Regions from separate parts of the Pseudomonas sp. P106(2024) genome, predicted to be linked through region 1. Evidence: riboswitches for the same ligand, from Rfam matches in the RefSeq annotation. Region 1 holds a riboswitch; the other holds the start of a gene.

Region 1 (4,271 bases):
GACCAACAGCACGGATGTCATTCAGGTAGCTCCTGTCAAAGTGCAGCCCGCTTCCAGCCTATGATCAAAGGCGCTGAGCAGCGGACTTGCTGGGCAGCGCGCACCTTACGGATATTCAGGAGCCTTGGTAATAGGCGAGTATAGGTGTGTTGAAAAACCTGCACAAACCTGTAGAAAAGTCCTACAAACGAGGTTCAGGCGCAGGGCGCGTGCGGCTTGTGCACACGCTGTGTCGAGGCGGGATTGTTGTCCAGCACCTTGCCGGCGCGGGAGGGGCGGGCAACCAGCTGGCCGCCGCAGTTCGGGCAGCGGTGGTGGAAGTGCCGGTCGTTGCAGGCTCGGCAGAAGGTGCACTCGAACGAGCAGATCAGCGCATCTGGGCTTTCGGCCGGCAGGTCGGCGTCGCAGCATTCGCAGTTGGGGCGCAATTCGAGCATGGTCTTGGTTTCCTTCCAGTTGGAAAAACCAGTGTGCTACGCCGCGCCCCGGTCGGCAATCGCTTCACGTGCCTGGACGGTAAAGGTGGGCGTGACCAGCGCGGTACAGGGCCGAGTCGGCGAATGGCGCGTCTCCCAGCACATGACCGACCAGGATCAGCGCGGTACGCCGAAAATCCTTGGCGGCAACGCGCTCGCAGATATCGGCCAGCGTGCCCTTGACCCAGTCCTGGTCCGGCCAGGTGGCGCGATGGACCACCGCTATCGGGCAGTCGACGCCATAGTGTGGCAGCAGCTCCTGGACGATGCGGGCCAGGTGGCGCACCCCCAGATGGATGGCCAGGGTACTGCCGTGGCGGGCCAGGTCGGCCAGTTGCTCACCGGCCGGCATTGGCGAACGGTCGCCAAAGCGGGTGAGGATCACGGTCTGCGCCACATCGGGCAAGGTCAGCTCGCAGCCGAGCAGCGCGGCACTGGCGGCGGTGGCGGTGACGCCGGGGACGATCTGGTAGTCGATATCCAGTTCGCGCAAGTGGCGGATCTGTTCGCCGATGGCGCCATAAAGGCTGGGGTCGCCGCTGTGCACGCGCGCCACGTCCTCGCCGTTGGCGTGAGCCTGGCGCATCGCCTCGACGATCTGCTCCAGGTGCAGTTCGGCGCTGTTGATTACCGTGTGCGCCTGGTGACCTTCCAGCACGGCGGCGGGGACCAGGGAGCCGGCATAGACGATCACTGGGCACTGGCGGATCAGGCGCTGGCCCTTGACCGTGATCAGCTCGGGATCGCCGGGGCCGGCGCCGATGAAATAGACCGTCATGGGGGTTCCTTGTATAGAAGAGTGGCGGATTATCCGCCGATGGCCAGGGCCAGGGTAGCGCTGCCGAGGACCTGCCTCGGCACGTGCAGGCGGCCGTTATCGCCGGCCAGGGCCAGTGCGGCGCTTTCGGCGACGCCCCAGCAGCCGGTCTGCGCGTACGCCGTGGGCGAACGCTGGCTGAGCTGCGCTTCGAAAACCAGTAGATGCGCGGCATCGAAACAGATGTACGGCAGCCCCAGGCGTTCGGCCAGTGCCAGCAGGCCGGGCTCGCGGGCCTTGGGCTCGATGCTGGCAATGCCGCGCAGGGCCGAGAGGGGCAGGGCGTTGCGGGTGAGGGTCTGGCGCAGCAATACCGCAAGGGTCTCGACCGGGCAGCCGCGGCGACAGCCAAAGCCGGCGTACAACGCCGGCTGAGCAGGCAGATCGCGCATCAGGCCTGGCTGGAGCGACGGTACAGCCAGGCGCTGAGCAGGCCCAGGGCCAGCCAGAACGCGGCGTTGGTCAGCCAGGAAGCGATCTTGAACTGGGTCTCGAGGGCTTGCGGCGCCAGGCTTTCATGCACGGCCGGCTGTGGCGCGCCGATCAGGTGCGGGATCACCAGCAGAGCGGCACCCAGCGCCTTGAGCAGCCAGTGCCGGGCGAACACCAACAACGCCAGGCCGGCGGCGGTGGCCGCTGCGGTGCCGATCCACCAGGTCTGGCGCTGACCGAGGTCGGCGGCGGCGGTGCCGGGCAGTTCCGGTGGCAGGCCCAGGGTCGGCGCCAGGCAGAACACGGCAAAGCCGGCCAGGCCCCACAGCGCGCCGGTGGCCACGCGGTTCGGTTCACGCAGGCCGTAGAGAGCGACCAGGATCAGGGCGAAACCGACGGCGACCACCAGGTTGCCACCGGTGGTGGACAGCACGCGCTGCCAGCCGTCTTCCGGCGACCAGGCTTCGGCGCTGTGCTCATGCTCGTGGGGCGCGGTGGCGTCGCCGTGTTCATGGTGTTCGGCGACCGGGGCGGCGGACTCGTAGGTTTCCGCCTGGAGAATCAGTGGGGTGACCCAGAAGCTTTGCAGCAGGGTCAGCAGCAGGGCCGCGAGCAGGCCGCTGAAGCCCGCGGTACGGGCGATGCGCGTAATCATGCGGGTTTACTCAGTGGCAAGGGAAGGCGGCGCTGTGGCGGGTATCGTGGGCAGCGTTGTGCACTGCCTCGATGTGCGAGAAACCGGCGAAGTACACCAGGCACAGGCCCAGCAGGCTGGCGCCGACCGCGACGATCAGTCGCTGGCTGAGGCTGACGGGGGTGGCGATACTGTGTTTGGCGCTGGTGATGGGCATGACGCGTTCCTCTGCTGCTTTTGTTGTGGCAACGGACATGCGCGACGACCCCGGGCACGATTGGCCCAGGTGATACGACGACGCCCGCCCACCGCGGGGTGTACTGTGAGCACGTGTCAGGCCGGTCTCCGGGCTGGCGAGGTGGAGCAGGACTCCGTGGGGCGTCACCTTCCCATGCCTTACTGTTGGCACAGTGGTTCGGACGCTTCTCTCGCTTACCGTTGCGGGGGCAGCACCGGCCTTGTCGGCTCCTTAGCAATGGAGGCGCGACGCACCGGTTTCCCGTTTCACCCCCGTCGGGGGCACCTGAACGCAATGCGCTAGCAAATCACGGGGCCGGGCCCGCGTCAATCGCCATGGCGGTTGACCGCCAGGCAGGCACTGCGTAGCCTTGCCGCTGCGAGGTTCTCGGGCGTTGGCCCGAGCTAAGACGGGAACGCGGTACAAGCCGCGGCTGCCCCCGCAACTGTAAGCACTGAAGGGTTCGGCACAGCCACTGCGCAGGCGCGCGGGAAGGCGCCGGCCCACCGGCCAGCGAGCCGCAGCGGTGCGAGCCAGGAGACCTGCCTCGTGACGTTTTCGACTTTCAACCGGGCGGGGTGATCCGGTGGCGAACGCGCCAGGCCGGCAGGGCCGTGGCTGTCGTCCTGCATGCCCGCGCCATTGCTGCCAAGGGCATCGCGACATGAAAACACTGGCCAAGCTTCCCGTCACCATCGTTACCGGCTTCCTCGGCTCGGGCAAGACCACCTTGCTGCGCCATATGCTCGACAACGCCCAGGGCCGCCGCATCGCGGTGATCGTCAACGAATTCGGCGAGCTGGGCATCGACGGCGAGATCCTCAAGCAGTGCAGCATCGGCTGCACCGAGGAAGAGGCCAACGGCCGCGTCTATGAGCTGGCCAACGGTTGTCTGTGCTGCACCGTGCAGGAAGAGTTCTTCCCGGTGATGCGCGAGCTGGTGGCCCGTCGCGGCGACCTCGACCACATCCTTATCGAGACCAGCGGCCTGGCCTTGCCCAAACCGCTGGTACAGGCCTTCCAATGGCCGGAAATCCGCAACGCCTGCACCGTCGACGCGGTGATCACCGTGGTCGACAGCCCGGCCGTGGCCGCCGGCACCTTTGCCGCCTACCCGGAGCAGGTCGATGCCCAGCGCAAGCTCGACCCCAACCTCGACCACGAGTCGCCGCTGCACGAGCTGTTCGCCGACCAGCTGGCCAGTGCCGACCTGGTGGTGCTGAACAAGGCCGACCTGATCGACGCCGAGGGCCTGGCCAAGGTCCGTGCCGAGGTGGCCGAGGAGCTGCCGCCAGCGGTCAAGGTGATCGAGGCCAGCAGTGGCCGTCTGCCGCTGGAAGTGCTGCTGGGCGTGGGCGCCGAGTCCGAGGTGCATATCGATGGTCGCCGTACCCATCACGACTCGCATCACGACGGCGATGACCATGACGACCATGACCACGACGCCTTCGACTCGATCTCCATCGATCTGCCCGAGTCCGACGAGAGCCTGCTGCTCGACGCCCTGACCCAGCTGGTCACCGAGTTCGGCATCCTGCGCGCCAAGGGCTTCGCCGCGATTCCCGGCAAGCCGATGCGTCTGCTGATCCAGGGGGTGGGCACCCGCTTCGACAAGCATTTCGATCGCGCCTGGCGTAGCGATGAACCACGGATCACCCGCCTGGTGCTGATCGG
Region 2 (4,271 bases), on a different contig from region 1:
GGCTGGCCTCCAGGCCGTCGGAGGTCTGCTGGCCGGCCTGCTGGCTGTCGTGGGTGAGCGGGTTGTACACCGGCAGCTTCTTCTTGACGATGTGATAGGCCGCCAGCGTCCACTCGCCACGGGTATCCCAGAAACGTTGCTTGAGGCCTACCTCGGCCTGCTTCGCTTCGGTCAGTTCCAGGCGCTTGTCCGGGCGCTGGGTGAGCAGGTCGCCGACGCCGTCCTCGCTGGTCGAAAACTGCCCATACAGCGACAGGTCGTCGGTGACAGCGAACACCAGGCCGGCGCGCCAGTTGCCGCCCTGCAGGCTGCGGTCGCTGCGGCTGTTGTTGGCCAGGTCGTCGCGGTCGATGTGATTCTGGTCGCGGCGAATGCCGGTGACCAGTGCGAGGCGGTCGGTCAGCTGGGTGCGGTTTTCGGCGAACAGGGCGAAGGTGTCGACCTTGGACAGCGTTTGTGCGCGGGTTGGGCTGAGGCTATGGAAGCCGCCCGGAGCCGGATGCCACGGGTCGAGCGGGTCGCTGCCGCCATCGCGGTAGGGCGAGTTGCTGTCGACGTTGAAGCGGATGCGGTTGTACTCGGCGCCGACCACGGTTTTGCTGTCCAGGCCGAACAGGCCATGGTCGAAGGTGAAGCTCTGGCGATCGCCGAGCTGCTCCTGGTTATGGCGAATCTCGAGGAAGCTGCCGCGCTGGATCACGCCGTTGGCGGCGTCCCAGGTGTAGGACTCGGCATTGCGCCACTGGCGGCGGCTCTTGATGTAGTACAGCTGGTTGCTGGCACTGACGCGGTCGCTGAGGGTCCAGTCGGTGGTCAGGCGCGTCCACTCGTCGTGGTAGCGCTGCTCGTCGTTGCTGACGTTGTAGTTCTTGCGCCGCACGCTGCTGCGCAGGTGCCCATCGATCAGCGGGGTGCCGTAGTAGTTGGCCGGTTGCGCATCGCCGCGTTCGTGGGCGAGGGTAAAACTCAGGTCGTCGCTGGCATCGAAGCGCAGGGCGGCGCTCAGGGCCAGGCTGCGCGAGTCGGTGCGGTCGACCCAGCCGTTGCCGGCCTGCTGGTTGAGGGTCACGCGGTAGCTCAGGCGCTCGCTCAGGCTGCCGCCGCTGTCCAGGCCCAGCTGCTGGCGGTCCCAGGAGCCGTAGCCCAGACGCAGGTGGTTGCGGATCTCGCCAGCGAACGGCTGCTTCGGCACCACGTTGACCACCGCGCCGGTAGCGCCTTCGCCGTACAGCACCGAGGCGGGGCCGCGGATCACGTCGATGCGCTCGACCATCCACGGATCGACCGGGAAGGTCAGGGTGCCGGCACCGGCGTACAGGCGCGAGCCGTCGAACAGGGTCATCACCGAACTCTGCCCGGTGAAGCCGCGGGCCGACAGGCCGGTGCCGCCGTCGCCCGGCGTGCCGATGAAGGTAAGGCCCGGCGAGCGGGTCACGGCGTCCTGCACGGTGAGGTTGTTGCGCTGCTGGATCTGCGCCTCGGTCAGGCTGCTGGTGCTGGCCGGGGTGTCCAGGGCGCTGAGGTTCAGGCGCGAACCGGTCGGGGACGGGGTGGCCAGGTCGATGGCCTGTGGCTCGCGGGTGTCGGTGATTGCCGTGGAGGGCAGGGTGAAGGGCGTTACTTCATGATCGTCGGCCAGCGCCGGCAGGGACACGGCCAGGCAGGCCGCCAGGGTGTGAAGCTTGTTGATTCGGGACATGTCGTTCCACTGCTGCAGGAAGAGATGGATCCCGGTGGAAAACACGCAACGGTCAAGCGCACGCAGGCGCGCACGCGGATACCGGCCTGCGCCCGCCCACCGCGGGTTGCCAAGTAGCGCCTCAGGCCGGTCTCCGGGCTTGCGAGGGGCATGAAGCCTTCACCTTCCCATGCGTGCGCACAGTGGTCTGTCGAAGGATTCACTCGCTTACCGTTGCGGGGGCAGCGCCGGACTTGTCGTGACAACGACGCACCGGCTTCCCGTTTCACCCTGCGCACGGCGGCGCAGGACACCTGAAACTGGCGCGCATCTGACCATTGAACGGGCAGTGAGTCAATCGTTCGAGTGGGTGGGGAAACTGTGACGGACAGGGCGGTTTAGAGCGGTTTGCCAAATTTTTTCGAACTTTTGCCAAGCCCGTTGTCTCGAACCGGTCGTTCGCCATTCATTCACGTCATGGAGACTTTTGCGAATGTTTACCCGTAACCTGCTGCGCCACGCCTGCCTGCTTGCCCTGCTCGGTGCCCCTCTGGCTGCCACGGCGGCACCGAGTACCGACCCGCTGTTCACCCTCGGCTTGCTGGGGTCCTACGACAAGTTCAAGTTCGAGGGAGGAAGCGAATCGGACAAGGAACACATGGGCCAGGGCGGTGTGTTCGCCACGTTCGGCAACAAGATGACCGCCGAATCCGGGTTCATCTACCAGATCGGTGCCGAGGCCAAGTATGGCAAGAAGAACGACAACAAGCTCAAGGAAGCCCAGGCCGACCTCGACCTGGGCTGGCGCGCCGCACTGGATGCGCGCAACTTCGTCGACCTGACGGTGGGCGGCGGGTACAGCTGGACCCGCTTCGAGCCCGAGATCAACGATCTTGATACACGGCTGACCTACAAGTCGCCGTTCGCCAAGGCAGCGCTGGGCTACAACCACCAGTTCGACGCGTCGACCCTGCGCGTGGAGGTGGGCGCGCGCCACACCATTGATGGCCGCGCGCGGCTCAAAGTCGATGATTTCGGCAGCGACAGCGTCGACATGAAGGACCGCACCAACCCGTATGCGGAGGTCACGCTGCTGATGAACCAGCAGGGCGGCATGCCGGTGCAGGTGGGGGCGTACTACACCCGTACCGAATACAAGCTGGACGAGGATACGCCGGTGGCCGACAACACCAAGCTCAAGCGCGACGAGTTTGGGGTGAAGGTGGGGTTGGCGTTCTGATCGGTTGAGCCTGCGCTGATTCCGTCGCGGGGCAGGCCCGCGATGGATTCAGCTGCCTCTTATCGCCCGCGTCGGCGCGACACCCGCGCCTCGATGTTCTTGCGCCCGATCAGCAGCGCCGGTTTTTCCACGACCGGCTCATCGGCCAGCCACTTGTACATCACCAGGCAGTCCACCAGGCCCAATTCGGCATGGCGGTATGCCTTGGGCAGTCGCCCGACGGTCTCGAAACCGAGCTTGTGCCAAAGCGCCACGGCCACCTCGTTGCTCGCTACCACCGAGTTGAATTGCAGGGCCAGGAAGCCCTCCTGGCGCGCCAGCTTCTGCGAGTGCTCGCACATCAGCCTGGCCACGCCCCGGCCGCGTGCCTGTTCGCAGACCATGTAGCCGCAGTTGCCGACATGTCCCCCGGGGCCGGCGGCATTGGCCTTGAGGAAGTAGGAGCCAAGCAGCACGCCGTCTTCATCGGCCACCAGTGTGCGCAGCGGGGTTTCCAGCCACAGCCGGCGCGCCTGGTCGAAATCCAGGGCGGGGTCGAAGGCGTAGGTCTGGCGGGCCTGGACGATGGCCTGGAAGGTCGGCCAGAAGCGCTCGAAGTCTTCCGGGGTCATGGGGCGGATCTGGATCATGGTGGTTCCTGCACGGGCTGAGGCGCCAAGTCTGGGTGTCGCGGCGCCCGCGCGCAAGGGCGCCCACGCCGCAACCTGCTCAGGCGTCGGCCTTGCCCACGGCGTCTAGCGCCCTGGCCGAGTAGACCAGCGCGGCGCCGGCATTCATCGCCACCGCCACGCCCAGGGCCTCGGCAATCTCTTCGCGGGTGGCGCCGTGCTTGACCGCCTGCTGCGAATGCACGGCGATGCAGCCGTCGCAGCGCGTGGTGACCGCCACGGCCAGGGAGATCAGCTCGCGGGTCTTGGCGTCCAGGTGGTTGGTCTTGGCCCCGGCGCCGCTGGCGGTCATGTAGCCGGCCACGGTATCGGGAGAGAGTTGCTTGAGATCGCCGATGCCGGCCATCAACTGCTTACGGTAGGCGTCCCAGTCCATCATGCTCATCGTCTTCACCTTGTCAGGTTGGCAACAGGAGCTATCAGGCTAGTCGATGTTTGGCGGGGGGATGAGGTGTAGGTGATCTTGGTAGAAGCAGCCTTGCGGCCCTTTCGCGACACAAGGCCGCTCCCACAGGGGCGTGGGGCGGCCGATAGACAGTGGCAGGTCAGATATAGATGAACACCAGCACCAGCGCCGCGACCACCGCCCACTTCTCCAAGTAATAGCGGGTGCGGTTGCGTTTCTTCATCGCCTTGCCGCGCTCGCGGATCTTGTAGATGCGGGTGAACAGGCGGTTGATGCCGC

The links. A riboswitch is a leader RNA that binds a small molecule or an ion and turns the genes downstream of it on or off. The one in region 1 is predicted to bind cobalamin.
Region 2: another riboswitch for cobalamin. It lies ahead of AC25M7_RS05385 (TonB-dependent receptor); the one in region 1 lies ahead of AC25M7_RS15350 (CbtB domain-containing protein).

The regions. Positions count from the first base shown of each region.
Region 1 is NZ_JBLIYU010000008.1:118,695-122,965, forward strand. It holds gene AC25M7_RS15325 (response regulator transcription factor) at 1-21, opposite strand, end outside; gene AC25M7_RS15330 (DUF1272 domain-containing protein) at 195-437, opposite strand; gene cobM (precorrin-4 C(11)-methyltransferase) at 502-1,254, opposite strand; gene AC25M7_RS15340 (cobalamin biosynthesis protein) at 1,284-1,685, opposite strand; gene AC25M7_RS15345 (CbtA family protein) at 1,685-2,380, opposite strand; gene AC25M7_RS15350 (CbtB domain-containing protein) at 2,391-2,576, opposite strand; cobalamin riboswitch at 2,679-2,900, opposite strand; cobalamin riboswitch at 2,962-3,161, shown strand; gene cobW (cobalamin biosynthesis protein CobW) at 3,262-4,271, shown strand, end outside.
Region 2 is NZ_JBLIYU010000002.1:391,737-396,007, reverse strand. It holds gene AC25M7_RS05385 (TonB-dependent receptor) at 1-1,699, opposite strand, end outside; cobalamin riboswitch at 1,807-2,011, opposite strand; gene AC25M7_RS05380 (outer membrane beta-barrel protein) at 2,172-2,918, shown strand; gene AC25M7_RS05375 (GNAT family N-acetyltransferase) at 2,978-3,547, opposite strand; gene AC25M7_RS05370 (carboxymuconolactone decarboxylase family protein) at 3,627-3,971, opposite strand; gene lpxO (lipid A hydroxylase LpxO) at 4,132-4,271, opposite strand, start outside.